2 regions of the Bacillus sp. A015 genome follow, and region 2 is predicted to be linked to the other one. Evidence: a T-box and tRNA genes for the amino acid it is inferred to sense, from the RefSeq annotation. Region 2 holds a T-box; the other holds one or more tRNA genes.
What was found. A T-box is a leader RNA that pairs with one kind of tRNA and senses whether it is charged. The one in region 2 lies ahead of serS (serine--tRNA ligase), so its partner is inferred to be a tRNA-Ser.

Region 1: it has a tRNA-Ser gene. The T-box ahead of serS (serine--tRNA ligase) is inferred to sense a tRNA for this amino acid. The anticodon was not compared.

Annotation. Positions count from the first base shown of each region.
Region 1 covers NZ_JBSPZB010000033.1:149-10,213, reverse strand. Annotated here, with positions in the region: gene ACSLGF_RS18225 (o-succinylbenzoate--CoA ligase) at 1-1,323, opposite strand, end outside; gene menB (1,4-dihydroxy-2-naphthoyl-CoA synthase) at 1,394-2,212, opposite strand; gene menH (2-succinyl-6-hydroxy-2,4-cyclohexadiene-1-carboxylate synthase) at 2,227-3,054, opposite strand; gene menD (2-succinyl-5-enolpyruvyl-6-hydroxy-3-cyclohexene-1-carboxylic-acid synthase) at 3,039-4,781, opposite strand; gene ACSLGF_RS18205 (isochorismate synthase) at 4,774-6,192, opposite strand; gene ACSLGF_RS18200 (1,4-dihydroxy-2-naphthoate polyprenyltransferase) at 6,575-7,513, shown strand; gene ACSLGF_RS18195 (TraR/DksA C4-type zinc finger protein) at 7,631-8,365, shown strand; gene ACSLGF_RS18190 (TspO/MBR family protein) at 8,452-8,928, shown strand; tRNA gene ACSLGF_RS18185 (tRNA-Glu) at 9,002-9,073, opposite strand; tRNA gene ACSLGF_RS18180 (tRNA-Ser) at 9,081-9,171, opposite strand; tRNA gene ACSLGF_RS18175 (tRNA-Asn) at 9,175-9,249, opposite strand; tRNA gene ACSLGF_RS18170 (tRNA-Ile) at 9,256-9,332, opposite strand; tRNA gene ACSLGF_RS18165 (tRNA-Gly) at 9,349-9,422, opposite strand; tRNA gene ACSLGF_RS18160 (tRNA-His) at 9,434-9,509, opposite strand; tRNA gene ACSLGF_RS18155 (tRNA-Phe) at 9,535-9,607, opposite strand; tRNA gene ACSLGF_RS18150 (tRNA-Asp) at 9,625-9,701, opposite strand; tRNA gene ACSLGF_RS18145 (tRNA-Met) at 9,724-9,800, opposite strand; tRNA gene ACSLGF_RS18140 (tRNA-Ser) at 9,824-9,916, opposite strand; tRNA gene ACSLGF_RS18135 (tRNA-Ile) at 9,924-10,000, opposite strand; tRNA gene ACSLGF_RS18130 (tRNA-Met) at 10,005-10,065, opposite strand, start outside.
Region 2 covers NZ_JBSPZB010000038.1:939-8,862, reverse strand. Annotated here, with positions in the region: gene serS (serine--tRNA ligase) at 1-1,160, opposite strand, end outside; T-box leader at 1,209-1,425, opposite strand; gene pdxT (pyridoxal 5'-phosphate synthase glutaminase subunit PdxT) at 1,460-2,068, opposite strand; gene pdxS (pyridoxal 5'-phosphate synthase lyase subunit PdxS) at 2,088-2,972, opposite strand; gene pdxR (MocR-like pyridoxine biosynthesis transcription factor PdxR) at 3,219-4,697, shown strand; gene ACSLGF_RS18455 (D-alanyl-D-alanine carboxypeptidase family protein) at 4,739-6,064, opposite strand; gene guaB (IMP dehydrogenase) at 6,225-7,691, opposite strand; gene ACSLGF_RS18445 (YaaC family protein) at 7,813-7,924, shown strand, end outside.

The DNA of each region.
Region 1 (10,065 bases), on a different contig from region 2:
ATAGAGCTCATTCTCAGGTATCTTATGGTCTGTCACAAGAAAGGCAGCAGGTACCTCTCCCCATCTATCATCATATATACCCGTCACTCCGGCTTCTTTTACATACGGATGTGTTAAGAGAACCGCTTCAATTTCCGCAGGATAAATATTCTCTCCACCAGAAATAATTAAATCTGAACGTCGGTCGAGCACAAATAAAAACCCTTCCTCATCCACATAGCCAATATCCCCTGTTTTCAGCCAGCCTTGATCAAAAGCAGCAGCGGTTTCTTCTTCACGGTGAAGGTAACCTTTCATTACATTTGCACCTTTGACCATAATTTCACCATGCTCAAAAGGTCGACAAGTGCGTTCTCCACTTTGAATCTTCAGTTCACATCCAAATAGAGGTTTTCCCGCAGATCCAAGCTTTTCTACACTAAATTCAGGCGCAAGTGTCACAATTTGTGAGCAGGTTTCCGTCATACCGTACGATTGAAACACAGGAAAGCCCTTCTCTTTGCTCTCTTGAAGCATTGCATACGGCGCAGGTCCTCCGCCTAATAAAAGACAGCGTAAAGAAGACGGACATTCTTCTAGCCTGCTTAATAAACGGGATAACATCGTTTGAACAACTGATATCATCGTCACACGATGCTGTTCAATTGAATCCTTTATTTCATCAACATCAAATTTTTGATGAAGCACGACAGCCATGCCATATATAACAGATTTAAATAGAGCTGATAAGCCGCTTATATGAAAAAGGGGCAGCGCAATGAGCCAACGGTCGTCCTCTCTGATGCCTACATTCAGTGCAGAGGAAACAGCACTATGAAAATGATTGCCAAACGTTTGCTCCACCCCTTTTGGTCGCCCTGTCGTTCCAGATGTATACATGATGGTTGCTGTTTCATTCAAATCAAAGTCTTTCTCGATTTTCTTTTCATGATCTTGATCAGCTTCAGGTAAAGTCTCCATTGTATAAACAGGTAAATCACCATCATGATCCTTCGCATAAACAGGTTCTGTTAATAAAGCCTTGGCTTTTGCATCTACAAGCTGATAGAGCCTCTCAGCTTTTGTTAACTTATTGTTCAATAGCACGATTTTTAATCCTAATAAAAAACAAGCATGAACAAGCATCACCATTTGAGGATGATTGTTCATCAAAAGCGCAACCGTCTCCCCTTTTTTCAGTGATGTACGTGCAAGTCTATTTGAAAGCTCATCTACTTCAAAGGCTAATTCACGAAATGTCCACTCTTTGCCTTGATAAATGAGCGCAACTCGGTCTGGCGTTAAATAGGCACGGTGCAGCAGCCAATTGGGTTGCTTCATCATGACACCTCCTTTTCGTAAAAGAAAACAGCTTAGTCTGATGCACTAAGCTGTTTTCATCCATATCATTGAATCAAGGGAAACGCGGGAACTGACCGAAGTCCGGCTTCCGTTTTTCCTTAAAGGAATCGCGTCCTTCTTTTGCTTCATCTGTTGTGTAATAAAGAAGTGTCGCATCCCCTGCAAATTGCTGAATCCCAGCTAATCCATCCGTATCTGCATTAAATGCAGCCTTCAAGAATCGTAAAGCAGTCGGGCTCTTTTCCAGCATTTCCTCACACCACTTCACTGTTTCTTCTTCAAGCTGCTCTAATGGTACAACTGTGTTGACAAGCCCCATATCAAGTGCTTCTTGTGCATTGTATTGACGGCATAAGTACCAGATTTCTCTCGCTTTCTTATGACCAACAATACGTGCAAGATAGCCTGAGCCATAACCAGCATCAAAGCTGCCTACTTTTGGTCCTGTTTGTCCAAAAATAGCATTGTCTGCTGCAATTGTCAGATCACAAACGACATGAAGAACATGTCCCCCGCCAATCGCATAACCTGCAACCATCGCGATCACTGGTTTTGGAATGACACGAATCAAACGCTGTAAGTCTAATACGTTTAGACGTGGAATTTGATCGTCTCCTACATAACCGCCATGGCCGCGTACTTTTTGGTCTCCACCAGAACAGAAAGCTTTACCTCCAGCACCTGCAAGTACGATCACGCCAACATCAGAATTATCACGAGCGCGTGAAAATGCATCAATTAATTCACTTACGGTCTTTGGTGTAAACGCGTTATGTACATGTGGACGGTTAATGGTGATCTTTGCAATCCCATGATACGTTTCATATAAAATTTCGTCATACTGACGCTCAGTTTGCCATTCAATAGCCATCAATATTTCCTCCTCTAATCTTGCGCTAAAATAAACTCACTTACTATTTTACCAAAAAAATGTGGCTGTTCCACATGAACTGTATGCCCAGCATGCTCTGCCAATATGAATTGACTGCCTTCAAGCTCCTGCTGCATACGTTTGGCGATATGACAGAACTTTTCATCAAGCGTTCCGCAAATGAACAAAACAGGCAGTTTGATATGCCTTAGTGCCTGCCACATCGATGGCTGTGAACCAGTCCCTATGCCTTCTAAGCTGCGAGCTAGCCCAAGAGGATTGGCTTTTAATCTATCCTCTCTCAGTTGAGCCAGTCTACCTGCGGGTAAAGATTTCTGCGAAGCAAACAGCGGAATGTTCTCCCAAAAATCCACAAACTGAGTTAAGCCTCCATGTCTAATCTTTTGAGCCAGCTGATGATCATGCTTTAGCCTTGTCATCCGCTCCTTGAAAGAATGAAGTCCTGGAGAAGTACTCTCAAGAATCAGTTTGTTTACACGTTCTGGATAACGGGAGGCAAATGATAAAGCAATACGCCCTCCCATAGAATATCCGAGAATATTCACTTTGTGAAGCTTTAATTGATTTAAAATCTCTGCAAGATCTGCCAGCTGCTGTGACATCGCATATCTTCTCACGCTTTCTGGCGAGTCCGTGCGGCCATGACCAAGCAAGCTGACCTGAATCAATCTTGTATTCTTCGTATAGGCATTCAAGAACTGCCAAGAAGCTGCACTCCCTGTGAAACCGTGTAAGCATAACGTGGCATTCTCAGCCGATGGGTTTTGATCCACCACCTCATACGCCACACCATCACGCATTCGTATTATGAGAGAAGGCATTCTTTTTTCACTTCCCCCAATATCTCATCCATCATTTGACGATGCTTGCCTACACGAGAATGCCTGTCTGTTTCAATCTCGATTAAATGAAGGCGAGGTTCATGTATATGCGCCATGTACACATCGTGTAATTCTTGCTTCGTTGTTGGCTTCGAATAGGTTCCCCCATACAGCTTCGATGCATACTCAAAATTCAGCCCAGTCGGCGTACCAAAGAGTTTCTCATAATACGGTTCATCAGATGCTTGCGGAAGGAAAGAAAAAATTCCTCCACCATCATTATTTAACAAAACAACCGTCAGTGGGATCTGCATCAGCTTAGCTGCAAGAAGCCCATTCATATCATGGTAAAAAGACAAGTCTCCAATGACCAAGGTGATCGGTTGTTTCAAAGCCGCATACGTTCCAAGTGCTGTGGACACAACGCCGTCAATGCCATTTGCCCCGCGATTCGCCATCATACGAAAAGGTGTCGACTGAGTTTCAAAAAATGTATCCACATCACGAATCGGCATACTATTTCCGATAAAAAGGACACTCTCCTTTGGTAAGAGGTGCTGAAGCTGACGATACACATTTCCCTCGAATGCCAGATCCTCATCAGAATATTGGGCTGCATGCGTTCTAAAAGAAGAATTGACACGCTGCCAGCAGTTTAAGTAATTTGTATCCTCTCGTTGATCCGCTCTATTTAAGACTTCACCTACAAAAGTAGCCACATGACTTTCAATCACGTATGATGCACTTAATCCAGGATCACGAAAACCTCCGCCAGCATCTACCACAATCTGCTTCACTTCTGCATGCTTTTCCAACCACTTGAATAAAGGCTTAGACACAGGCATCGGTCCAAAACGAATCACCATATCAGGCAATAGATGCTGCTGTAATGCTTCATCTTTCAATAAAGAATCATACGCATCGATAATCAACTCTTCATATTCATGCCCATTTCGCAAATGAGAAAGCGGGTCAGCTAAAATGGGAAAATGAAAGGCTTTCGAAAGACGTAACACTGCCTCTTGCTCTTCTTTCGTATGAAGTTCACCAGCAACAATTAGCCCTCTTGTAGATTGGTTCAGAATTGACACTAATTCAGACATGACATGATCATTTGGGAAAGCGTGACCTGTTGCTAATACTTTTTTCGTGTCTTTTGCTTCTCTATGAAAAGGATCAATGGACAGATCAGGAACCAATGGTTCTCTCAGTGGCACATTGACCTGAACAGGTCCCTTTGGCTCCTGCATTGAGATGTGACTTGCTCTAGCGGCAGCAGTCTGTACATACCGCAGCATCGTTTGACTTTCTTCAGGCAATGCTAAGTCTGTGAACCATTTAACAAACTTACCGAATAAGAATTGCTGATCAATCGCTTGAGGAGCCCCAACTTCCCTCAATTCGTGCGGCCGATCAGCAGTTAAAACAATGAGTGGTACCCGGGAATAATGAGCCTCTACAATGGCTGGGTAAAAGTTAGCAGCTGCCGTACCTGATGTACAAATGAGCAGCACTGGTTTTTGACTCGCTTTCGCAAGACCCAGCGCATAAAAAGCAGCAGACCGTTCATCCACTAACACATGGACATGGATGTCTTGATGAGCAAGAGCCAGCATCGCAAGCGGGGTTGAACGGGAACCAGGACAGACAACCGCCTCTTTCACACCACCTTGTACAAATTCATCCATCAATCTGCCAATATATGTTGTCATGATATGATTATTCAATCGGACGACCTCCAAGAGCAGACAGCATTGGTCTTAATTTCACTTGCGTTTCCTCGTACTCCTGCTTTGCAAGGGAATTCTCGACAATTCCGCAGCCAGCGAACAAACGAACATGTTCTTCCTCAATAAGACCTGACCGAATCGCTACAGCAAATTCTCCATTGTCCTGAGAATCGATCCAGCCAACCGGTGCGGCATACCAACCACGTTTCAGCGGTTCAATTTCACGGATTACCCCAACCGCCTTTTCCTTCGGATATCCTCCTAATGCTGGTGTTGGATGGAGCTGCTCTATTAATGAAAAGAGGGAACAGCTGCTTTTGATTTCTCCTACAATCGGTGTAAATAAATGCTGAATGTTTTTTGTTTTATAAAGACTTGGTTGATGAGGTTTATGCACATGATGGCAGTTTGCCTCAAATGCTTGCTCAATCATATTGACGACAATTTGATGTTCAATCAAATTCTTCTCATCGTGAAGCAGTTCCTCACCTAATGCTTGATCTTCGATTTCATCTTTCCCGCGTACAATGGAACCTGCTAAGCATGATGAAAAGACTTCATCACCGCTTTTTTTGACTAAACGTTCCGGTGTGGCCCCGACAAACGCTTGTCTTCCCTGTTCTATAGCAAATACATAACTCGTCGTTTGGTGCTTTAATAATTCTGCTAATAGTGGAGCAAGTTCAATTTGATTTTTATAGTGAAGCAAGACTTCTCTTGCTAAAACAACCTTTTCATATTCGTTCGCACGAATGTGTTCTGTCGCTTCATGGATCGCCTTCATCCATTCCTTAACATCCAGCTCTTCCATATGAACTAGCTCAGCTTGTCCATCAGTTCGTACCGGCAATGTCTCGAAACGAGAAGCTTTCTGTTCTAACTCTTGAATGAGCTGATGAACATTCCCGTCCACCTGCTTCCATTCATTGATCGTAAGAAACGTGCCTTCTTTTGAGACAGTCAGCATCATAGATGGCACAAAAAAATGAGCCTCGCCAAATGCTTCCCAGTGACGCGCCTTCTCTTCATACGGATCAAATGAAAATCCCCCAAATAAAAGCGGACCAACAGCCGCTTGCTTTAACTCCTTCTCATCATGAAAATGGAACATGTGCTGTTTTAGCTGTTCCCATTCATGATGAACTGTCTCGAATCGTTCCTTGCCTTGCTCAGATGATTTAATGACGGCCGCTCTGCCAAGTCCAGAAAATATCATTTGGCTTTCTGGATCAGACCAAAAAAACCGCTCGCCTAAAAAATCCGCTTCACCGCTTTGGAAAAAGGCAAGAGGATCCAGATCGTCAACTCTTCTGGAGTAGCTTATCAAAACAGCATGGTTGACGTTATTCGCTTCTTCTAATGTCGCAAGCGCTTCCTGCCGGAAAGTACTTTGCACTGTTGTCACCATGATACATTCCTCCAAAATCCATGAAATAACATAAAAAAATAAAACCATCATGTGAAAAATACATGAACATTCGAGTATGTCGAATGACCTGTTTTTCTATTATAAACCTTAACAGATGAACTTAGTAAAGAAAACAGCTTTTAAAACCTCGAATCCTTATTATATCACGCTTTCAAGATTTTTTCGCTCCCGCTTATCGAAACGAGAGCATCTAAAGAAAAATGGCAAGACTTGTCCCAAAATTAAGCTTTCTCTCGATATGGCAACGATTAGCAAACATCTTTTTCAGGTTTCATCGCATCAATATATTGACACCTTTTTGAACTTTGCTAAACTGGAATTTGGACGTGTACGTATTTTTTTATTTAAAGGAGTATATTTTATGCAGCATCAATCGATAACAGATCAGCTTTCACCGATTAAGCCTGATAAGAACTGGCGGATTTGGTGGAATTTATTACGACCGCATACATTAACAGCGGCATTTATTCCCGTTACTTTAGGAACTGTTCTAGCACTTCCAAGTGGTCAAATACATGTTGGGCTATTTTTAGCTATGCTATTTGCATCTATGTTTATCCAAATCGCAACGAACATGTTTAATGAGTATTTTGACTATGTTCGCGGGTTGGACAATGAGAAATCTGTCGGCATCGGCGGCGCCATTGTTAGAAATGGTGTGAAGCCAAAAACAGTTCTCAGCCTCGCTTATGCATTATTCGCGCTCTCTTTATTCCTTGGGATTTATATTTGCATGATGTCTAGCTGGTGGATTGCACTTATAGGACTTATTTGTATGGCAGCAGGCTATTTCTATACCGGTGGACCTGTACCAATTGCTTATACACCATTTGGAGAACTTGTGTCAGGTGCTTTTATGGGATTAGGAATCATCCTTATTAGTTTCTATATCCAAACAGGAACACTGACGTCAAAAGCTGTTCTCGTGTCATTGCCGATTTCTATTTTAGTTGGAGCCATCTTACTGTCGAACAATATCCGGGATTTAGACGGCGATAAGGAAAATGGACGTAAAACACTTGCTATCCTTGCTGGACGAAAAACTGCAGTAAACATTCTACTTTCCATGTTTTTGGTATCATATGTACTCATTTTTGTTTATATCCTCACAGATATCATTGGCCTTTGGAGCCTTCTTGTTTTACTCAGTGTGCCGAAAGCATATACAGCCATTAAAGAGTTTAAGCAAAAAGAAAAGCCAATTGAATTAATGAATGCCATGAAGTCTACAGCTCAAACCAATACATTTTTCGGTTTCCTGTTAACGATCGCATTGATATTACAATATTATATTGCGTAATATACAACGCCTGCAGCCGCAGGCGTTTTTTTATCAGGAATTGCTTCAAATTGGAACAAGTCTTACATGCAAAACTGCTCATACTAACAATATGTTTGATATGAAAGGATGATCGCATTGTTGTCTAAAGACGAATTACATCATTTGAAGCAGCGACTTCTCGATGAAAAACAAGAAATTGAAGCCAATAGCCATGACGATGAACAAAAAGTATCATTTCCTTATGATGCAGTCGGAGAACTGTCTGCCTATGACAACCATCCTGGTGACCAAGGAACAGAACTGTTCGAGCGCGGAAAAGATATCGCCTTAAACAGTTTGGCACATGAACATTTGTCAGACATCAATGAAGCACTCCAAGCAATCGCAGACGGCTCTTATGGTGTGTGTAAGGTATGTAAAGCCCCTATTCCTAAAGAACGCTTAGAGGCCTTGCCTACCGCCGTCACATGCACAGAGCATTCAAAAGAGCAGACCGTTTCACAAAATCGTCCCATTGAAGAGGATTTGTTAAATCCACCATCAGGACAATTTGAAAATGAAGAAAGTGCTGCCTACGATGGAGAAGATGCATATCAAGACGTAGAACGCTACGGCAACTCTGATACCCCGTCCGATATGGAATTTCCTCCCGAAACATACGATGATGTGTATACACAATCAGAAGATGAAGATTATGTTGAAGACTATGAAGGATTCGCAGCTGCTGATATCGAAGGCAAAGCAAGCAAGGTGTATCCGAATAAAGCACACGAAGCCTATGAAGATGCATTAGATGAAGAAGGCGTCATGACGGTGTTTGGTGACTTGAAGCCGTACGAAGAAGAACCTTATACAGAAAAAAATCAATAGCCCCCTCATACTGGGGGCTTTATGTTTATATCATGTAATAATTAGGAAATCACTTTAAGAGTGAATTTGATTGGAGGAGATTCTTGATGGCTAGAAAAAGTATCATTTGGGCGATTATCGTCTTCTTTATTACATACGCACTATTTTCTATTGCAGGGTTCTTGTTCCCTATTGACAGAGAATGGTATGATGCATTAAACAAACCGGAATGGACACCTAGTGGGGGTGTGATTGGAGCTGTGTGGGCTGTCTTATTTGCTCTCATCTCGTTGTCCGCAGCGATTATTTATGGGAAGTATGGATTTCAAAAAATCACTTTACCGTTTTGGATTCTTTTTCTTTTAAATTATGTCTTCAATCAAGCCTTTAGCTTTTTTCAATTTACACAAAAAGATTTGTTTGCCGCTACCATCGACTGCCTGCTTGTTGCACTGACAGCACTTGCACTTGTCATCGTCTCACGTAAGCTCAGCAAAGTCGTTTCAATTTTACTGATCCCTTATGTCTTATGGGGGTTCTTTGCGACATACTTGTCTTATACGATCTATTCCATGAATATGTAAAAAAAGACCGCGATGGCGGTCTTTCGTTTTGATGAAAAGAAAAAAGAGATCTATGGAAGATCTCTTTTCAAAATGACCCGTACGGGATTCGAACCCGTGTTACCGCCGTGAAAGGGCGGTGTCTTAACCGCTTGACCAACGGGCCAGATAAATGGCGGAGAAGGAGGGATTTGAACCCTCGCGCCGCTTGCGCGACCTACACCCTTAGCAGGGGCGCCTCTTCAGCCACTTGAGTACTTCTCCATTTGGCTCCGCAGGTAGGATTCGAACCTACGACCGATCGGTTAACAGCCGATAGCTCTACCACTGAGCTACTGCGGAAGATCATGGTGGGCCTGAGTGGACTCGAACCACCGACCTCACGCTTATCAGGCGTGCGCTCTAACCAGCTGAGCTACAGGCCCATGAACGATATACAAATGGAGCGGGTGATGGGAATCGAACCCACGACATCAGCTTGGAAGGCTGAGGTTTTACCACTAAACTACACCCGCAAAAATATGTATGGGGCGATTGATGGGAATCGAACCCACGAGTGCCAGAGCCACAATCTGGTGCGTTAACCACTTCGCCACAACCGCCATACTGTCAATATTTATTTAAAAGTGGCTCGGGACGGAATCGAACCGCCGACACACGGATTTTCAGTCCGTTGCTCTACCAACTGAGCTACCGAGCCATGTATTTATTTAAAAATGGCGGTCCGGACGGGACTCGAACCCGCGACCTCCTGCGTGACAGGCAGGCATTCTAACCAACTGAACTACCGGACCAATATAGAGATAAGAAAAAATTTGGTTGCGGGGGCAGGATTTGAACCTGCGACCTTCGGGTTATGAGCCCGACGAGCTACCGAACTGCTCCACCCCGCGATGATATGGTTTTTTTAAAAATATGGCGGAGGAAGAGGGATTCGAACCCCCGCGGGCTTTGACACCCCTGTCGGTTTTCAAGACCGATCCCTTCAGCCGGACTTGGGTATTCCTCCGTATAGATGGTGGACCTTGTAGGACTCGAACCTACGACCGGACGGTTATGAGCCGTCTGCTCTAACCAACTGAGCTAAAGGTCCTTTATAGCGGCGGAGGGGATCGAACCCCCGACCTCACGGGTATGAACCGTACGCTCTAGCCAGCT
Region 2 (7,924 bases):
AAACCAGATCCATTTAATGTATGGACATGCTCCGGCTTTGCTTTAGGCTCTGGGCGGAAACGAATGTTTGCTCGTCTTGCTTGAAACGCTTCAAAGTTACTGCAAGAAGAAATTTCACGATACGTATTTTGGCTCGGAATCCATACTTCGATATCGTATTTCTTCGCAGCTGTGAAACCTAAATCTCCCGTACACATGCTCATGACACGATATGGCAGGTTCAATAGCTGAAGAACTTTTTCTGCTTGATTCGTTAGTTTCTCTAATTCATCATAAGAATCTTCTGGTCTAACAAATTTTACGAGCTCTACCTTGTTGAATTGATGCTGACGGATGAGTCCGCGTGTATCTCTGCCGGCAGATCCAGCTTCTGATCTAAAGCAAGCACTGAATGCTGCATAATTGATTGGCAGCTGCTCTCCTTCAAGAATTTCGTCACGGTGCATGTTGGTGATTGGCACTTCAGCCGTTGGAATGAGGAAATAATCTTCTTCTCGAATTTTAAAAGCATCCTCTTCAAACTTTGGAAGCTGGCCAGTTCCTGTCATGCTTGCTCTGTTGACCATGTAAGGCGGAAGCACTTCAGTAAAACCAAACTCATCCACATGTAAATCGAGCATGAAGTTATAAAGTGCGCGCTCTAAGCGTGCACCAAGCCCTTTATAAAAAACGAAACGGCTTCCTGTCACTTTTCCTGCACGTTCAAAATCTAGAATATCTAACTCATCCGCTACGTCCCAATGCGGTTTTGGCTCAAATGAGAATGCTGGCTGTTCACCCCATTTTCTCACTTCAATGTTGTCATCTTCTGTTTCACCAACTGGTACAGAGTCATGAGGGATATTCGGAATTGAGAACAGGATGTGTTGCAGGCTTTCTTCTACTGTTCTTAATTCATCATCCAGCTTCTTAATCTCATCTCCGACCTCACGCATTTCTTGAATAATGTGATCGGCGTCTTTCTTTTCTCTTTTTAGAACGGCCACTTGCTGTGATACTTCATTTCTTCGGCTCTTTAATTCTTCTGTTTTACCGATTAATTCTCTTCTTTTTTGATCTAGTTCACCAAACTTATCAAAATCAGCTAAATCTTCGCCTCGGTGTGCTAACTTTTCTTTGATTTGATCAAAGTCCGTGCGCAGTTGTTTAATATCCAGCATGTGTTACACTCCTTTTTTATCGAAAAATAAAAAGAGCCCTCATCCCATGAAAGGGACGAGAGCTCTCGCGTTGCCACCCTGATTGAAAACATGCAAAATCATGCTTTCCTCTTTCCTCTGTAACGGCATCACCGTAAATGCTTACTTCTCGTGTTTCAGCATTTCGCTCAAGGATGGATTCAGAATGCATCTTTCACCGATTCTCACCAACCATCGGCTCTCTGAGAAAGAGGGGCTTCTTACTATTTCCCGTCAACGCTTTTTCGATCTTTGATTGTGATTTTAATGTACTATAAGTTTTATCTCTTTTCAACCGTTTTATACAGCGTCTTCGTTTTGTAGGACTTCACCATCTCAACAAACAGCTGCGTTAACCGGTGGTCGTCTGTCAGCTCTGGATGAAAAGAACAACCTAAGATATTGTTTTCTTTCGCCATCACAATCCTGCCATCATATTCAGCCAAGACCTCTACGCTATCATCTGCGCTGACGATATGAGGCGCACGGATAAACACCCCTGTAAACGGCGCATCCAGTCCTTTCACTTCTACATCTGCTTCAAAGCTGTCTACCTGTCTGCCAAATGAATTACGTGCAACAGATACATTTAACAGTCCAAGATGAGCATCTTCTCGATCTTCTATATACTTTGCCAGCATAATCAAACCGGCACACGTCCCGAAAATTGGTTTCCCTTGAGCAGCGAACGCTTTGATCGGGTCAATCAATTGGTACGTATCCATGAGTCTTCTCATCGTCGTACTTTCTCCACCAGGGATAATTAGACCGTCAACGGCTTCTAGCTCTTCTACTCGTTTGATGATCTTTCCTTCTGCGCCACAAGCTTCAATCGATTGAATATGCTCTCTCACCGCACCTTGAAGCCCTAGTACACCAATTGTTAGCATGTTCGTTTGCGCTCCTTAATTACCAGCCACGCTCTTGCATACGCTCTTCTGGCAGTAGATTTGAAATTTCAATTCCTTTCATGGCTGTTCCCAATTCTTTAGAAAGTTCTGCAATGAGACGGTAATCGGTGAAATGAGTCGTTGCTTCTACAATGGCTTTTGCAAATTTAGCAGGATGTTCTGATTTAAAAATACCAGATCCGACAAATACGCCGTCTGCTCCAAGCTGCATCATTAACGCAGCATCTGCTGGTGTCGCAACGCCTCCAGCTGCAAAGTTAACAACAGGCAGCTTGCCTTCTTTTTTGATCTGAAGCAATAATTCATAAGGTGCTCCTAGATTCTTTGCTTCTGTCATCAGTTCATCTTCACTCATCGCCGCTACTTTTCGAATCTGAGCATTGACCTTTCTCATATGGCGGACTGCTTCTACAATGTTGCCTGTCCCAGGTTCTCCTTTCGTCCGCAGCATGGATGCGCCTTCTGCAATACGGCGGGTTGCCTCACCTAGGTCACGACATCCACATACAAAAGGTACGGTGTATTCATTTTTATTTAAATGGAATTCCTCATCAGCGGGCGTTAGCACTTCACTCTCATCGATATAATCAACACCAAGCGCTTCAAGAACACGAGCCTCCACGATGTGGCCGATACGTGCTTTTGCCATGACTGGAATCGTTACCGCATTTTGTACTTCTTCCACGATTCTTGGGTCTGCCATTCGGGCAACACCGCCTGCCGCACGGATATCAGCTGGTACTCGTTCTAGTGCCATGACTGCCACCGCACCTGCTTCTTCTGCGATTTTTGCCTGCTCAGCATTGACGACATCCATAATGACGCCACCCTTTTGCATTTCTGCCATTCCACGTTTTACTCGTTCAGTTCCCTTATTGCTCACAATTGTTTCCTCCCATTTGTCTATTCGATTGATTCAACATCTCTATCATACAAGCGAGACAGTATAACAATAAAGAGAATAGTATAACAATTCAATCAGCTGATAAAAAAGGATAACCCCTTATATATAAAGGAATGTCGGCTAAAAAGTTGCCCTTTTCTCTTTTAAGTGTGATTTACATGCTATAATGCAACTATAACAATTCAAAACCGTGTATAACAATTTTGCATTCATTGGAGGATTCTCATGCATATTGATATCCATCGACATTCAGATACATCTCTTTCAAATCAGATTTACTTTTCAATCGTTGATCACATTCAATCGGGTCTGCTTCAGCAGGGGGAGAAGCTGCCGACTGTACGTGATTTAGCGAAGCAGCTCAATGTAAGTCTTGTCACAGCAGCAAAGGCATACACACGGCTTAAGGACGACGGATATTTAACAACTGTGCAAGGTAAAGGAACTTTTGTGGATGAGCAGCATGAGCAAACTGACATCCCGGTTCAATCATCTACCTCTTTCGATTGGCAGTTGTCCATTCCAGATTACTTACCAAGGTCTCAATTCGCTCAGTATCATTATGTAGAAGAAGCCATTAACCTTTCTTCCTCTATGATCGATCCAGGACTTTTACCTAACCGGTATTTAGAAAAAGAAATGCAGCATGTACTAGCGAGGCATCCTCAAATTATGTCGAAGTACGGAGAAATACAAGGTGATCTTCAGCTTCGGCAGGTCATTCAGTCTTTTTTAGAAAAATTAGATGTGCCTTCTACTCCTGAAAATATCCTAGTGACAAGTGGTTCTCAGCAAGGGCTTGATCTGGTGGCACGTACGTTTATCGGGCCGGATGATGTGGTCGTCATGGAGGCACCCACCTATCCAGGCGCGATTGATGTCTTTATGGGCAGAGGGGCAAGAATCATTACGGTCCCAGTCGATCATGAAGGGATGAACATGAAGCAGCTTCAAAGCATTTGCGATAAATATAAACCAAAGCTCATCTATACGATCCCTACTTTTCACAGTCCGACAGGCGCCAGTATGTCAATGAAGCGCAGAAAACAGCTTCTCTCACTGGCACAAAGCATTGATTGTCTCATTGTAGAAGATGATCCTTATCGTGAGCTTTATTTTGAAAAGAAGCCGCCAGCACCAATCAAAAGTCTGGATCACGATGGACACGTCATTTATTTACGAGGATTAAGTAAAACACTGGCTCCAGGGTGCAGAATTGGGATTATTACAGCGTCAGGCTCTATATTTAACCGTTTATTAGCGGCTAAGGCCAATAATGATTTAGGCAGCCCTCTTCTCACACAAAAGGCCATATTACCGTTTCTGACATCGAAGAAAATGATTGATCATACGAAAAAGTTAAGAACTGCCTTGAAAGTAAGACGCGATTTAATGATGGATGTTTTGACAAAGCATGCACCGAAGGACGTCACGTGGCAAATACCACAGGGCGGGCTCAATTTATGGCTCAGCTTTCCTTCCTGGGTCGATACACGTGCACTCTTACATGAGGCGCGTAAGCAGCAAATCACCTTTCTGCCAGGCTCTGTCTGCTATCCTGGAGAGCCAAAGCAGAATTATATACGCCTCAGCTTTTCTTATGTGAATGAAAAGGCATTGACCGAAGGCATGGAAAAGTTATGTGGTATTTTTCAGCAGGCTTTGTCCACACCTCAAAATCATAAACAATCACTTTTCTTTTAACGATAAAAAAACTGCTCTCTATGCATGAGAGCAGTTTTTTATTAGAACCAACCTTTTACTGTATCAACGATTCCGCCCCAAATGCCAGCGAAGAATCCACCTATACCGCGCATTGCAAGGATGAACCAGTTTGCTTTTTCATCGCCTGTTTTCGTCACAAGCTCAACACCTGATTGGTCTTTATTCAAATAGCCGTAGTCCTTCTCATCACCAGAATAAGAAGTCGTCAGCCTGCCAACCTTCGTTCCTTTTTTAATAGGAGCTTCTAGGTTCTTTTTCTCGATATTTACTTTTGCTTTATAGCTCTTCTCATCGCCATTTTTTACTGGCACAGAGAAAGCTTCTTTTGTTACGACAGGTACTTCTTTATCTTTCCCTTTATCGACTTCGATGTTTTCATTTCCCTTGATCTGTTGACCTTTTTTGTACATTTCTTTCATCGTAAAGTTTTTAAAAGCATAGTCAAACAGTTTTTTCGCCACGTCGAAACGTGCTGTATGAATATTTCCTTTTGCATTTAGGATGACTGCGATCACACGCATGTCACCACGCTTTGCTGTACCTGTGAAGCTAGAACCAGCTGAGTCAGTAGAGCCCGTTTTTAGACCGTCTACTCCTTCATATTCTTTCACAAGCCCTTTAAGCATGAAGTTCCAGTTTGGCATGTCCATTTCATCGTCTGTGCCTTCTCTGAACTTTGTTTTCGCGATACTTGCTGTTTCAAGAATTTCTGGATGGTCTTTGATGAGATGCTGTGCAAGCAATGCCAAATCCTTCGCAGATACTTCACTTTCTTCATCAGGACCCGTACCCTTTGGCTGTTTGCCATGTAAGTCTTTATTTTCTAGTCCAGTTGCATTGACGAATTTGTAGTTTGTTAAACCTAGTTCTTTCGCTTTTGCGTTCATTTTTTCAACGAACTTCGATTCTGATCCAGCGATCACCTCTGCTAGGCCAATCGCTGCTGCATTTGCTGAATAAATAGCCGTTGCTTGATAAAGTTCTTTGACTGTATACGAGCCATCTTTTCTCAAAGGAACGTTGGATAAACTGCGATCCTGAGAAATTTCGTATACATAATCATCTGGCGTATACGTTTGATCCCATTTCACTTTGCCTTCAGAAATAGCCTCTAGCAATAGATACTCTGTCATCATCTTTGCCATACTTGCAATAGGCAGTCTTTGTTCTGCGTTTTTACTATAAAGAATTTTACCTGTAGAAGCTTCAATAAGGATGGCTGCTTTCGCATTTACATTAAATGGATCTTCAGCCGCTTTTGCTTTGGACATTGGTGTAAAAGCTGTAACAATCAATGCCAGTGCAAGGATAGAGACCATAAGCTGTTTCAACATCTTGCTGTTCAATCGTCATACCTCCGTATTCATCTTTTTTCGACGTTTTTCATATATATTTAATCCACAAGGGCTTATTTCAACACAACAGTATAAATTTTATCACAATAAAGACAAAAAAAATAGACAGAGTCATAGACCCTGTCAAATGTAATTTGATTGTCACAATTTATCAAGAAATTGTGTAGTTTGGTGATTCTTTTGTAATTTGTACATCATGTGGATGACTCTCACGAAGACCTGCACCAGTCATGCGAATGAACTGAGCTTCTTCTCTAAGTGTGCGTAAGTCTTGTGTTCCACAATAGCCCATACCAGAACGAATGCCGCCAACTAGTTGGTACACTGTATCAACGACAGGTCCTTTGTATGGTGTACGGCCTTCGATACCTTCTGGAACGAATTTTTTATTATCTTCTTGGAAGTAACGGTCTTTACTTCCTTTTTCCATTGCAGCAACAGAACCCATACCGCGATAAACTTTGAAGCGTCTACCTTGGAAAATTTCTGTTTCTCCTGGGCTTTCAGATGTACCAGCTAAAAGGCTTCCGAGCATAACGGCATGTCCACCAGATGCTAGTGCTTTCACGATATCACCTGAATATTTAATTCCACCATCTGCAATAATAGATTTACCATGTTTTCTTGCTTCTGTTGCACAGTCATAAATCGCTGTGATTTGTGGTACACCAACACCTGCAACAACACGTGTTGTACAAATTGATCCTGGTCCGATACCGACTTTCACAATATCTGCTCCTGCTTCAAACAATGCTTTCGTTGCTTCAGCTGTTGCAACATTACCAGCAATGATGTTAAGAGAAGGATACGTTTCACGGATTTTTGATACAGTATTTAGAACGCCTTGAGAATGCCCGTGTGCTGTATCAATGACAACGACATCAACATTGGCTTCTACTAATTTTTTCACACGAGTCATTGTATCGCCAGTGACACCAACAGCGGCACCAACAATTAAACGGCCATGTGCATCTTTAGAGGAGTTAGGGAATTCAATCACTTTTTCAATATCTTTGATTGTGATGAGACCTTTTAACGTTCCTTCGTCATCTAAAAGAGGTAATTTTTCAATTTTGTATTGCTGTAGGATTTTTTCAGCTTCTTCTAATGTTGTTCCAACAGAAGCTGTAACAAGTTCCTCTTTTGTCATCACATCGCTAATCTTCATTGAATAATCCGAAATGAAACGAAGGTCACGGTTCGTAATAATACCAACAAGCTTTTGATCTTGTTCGTTGTTTACAATCGGCACACCAGAAATACGGTATTTACCCATTAAATGCTCTGCATCGAATACTTGATGCTCTGGTGTTAAAAAGAATGGATTTGTAATAACGCCACGCTCTGAGCGTTTTACTTTATCCACTTGTTCTGCTTGCTGTTCAATGGACATGTTCTTATGAATAATACCAAGACCGCCTTGACGTGCCATTGCAATCGCCATTTGTGATTCTGTCACAGTGTCCATTCCTGCACTAATAATTGGAATGTTTAGCTTTAATGTGCTTGTTAACTCAACTGATAAATCGACATCACGCGGAAGTACCTCAGACTTTGCTGGAACAAGCAAAACATCGTCAAACGTCAAACCTTCTTTTGAAAATTTACTTTCCCACATTAGTAAATCCCCCTCTTTTCGGCAAAATATTATATGTAGATTATCAACTAGGAAACAGCATGTCAAGGAAGCAACAAACAGTTGCAATTTTTAGAAAATATAGAGAGAGTTGAGGAAGAAGATGAAAAGTTCAGGATGGAAGGATTTAAAACGTTTTTACTCACTCGAAACTTCCCAGAAGTTTCTATTTCAACAATATGAGAAACGGAACATTCAGGATGCGAACGGGCAAG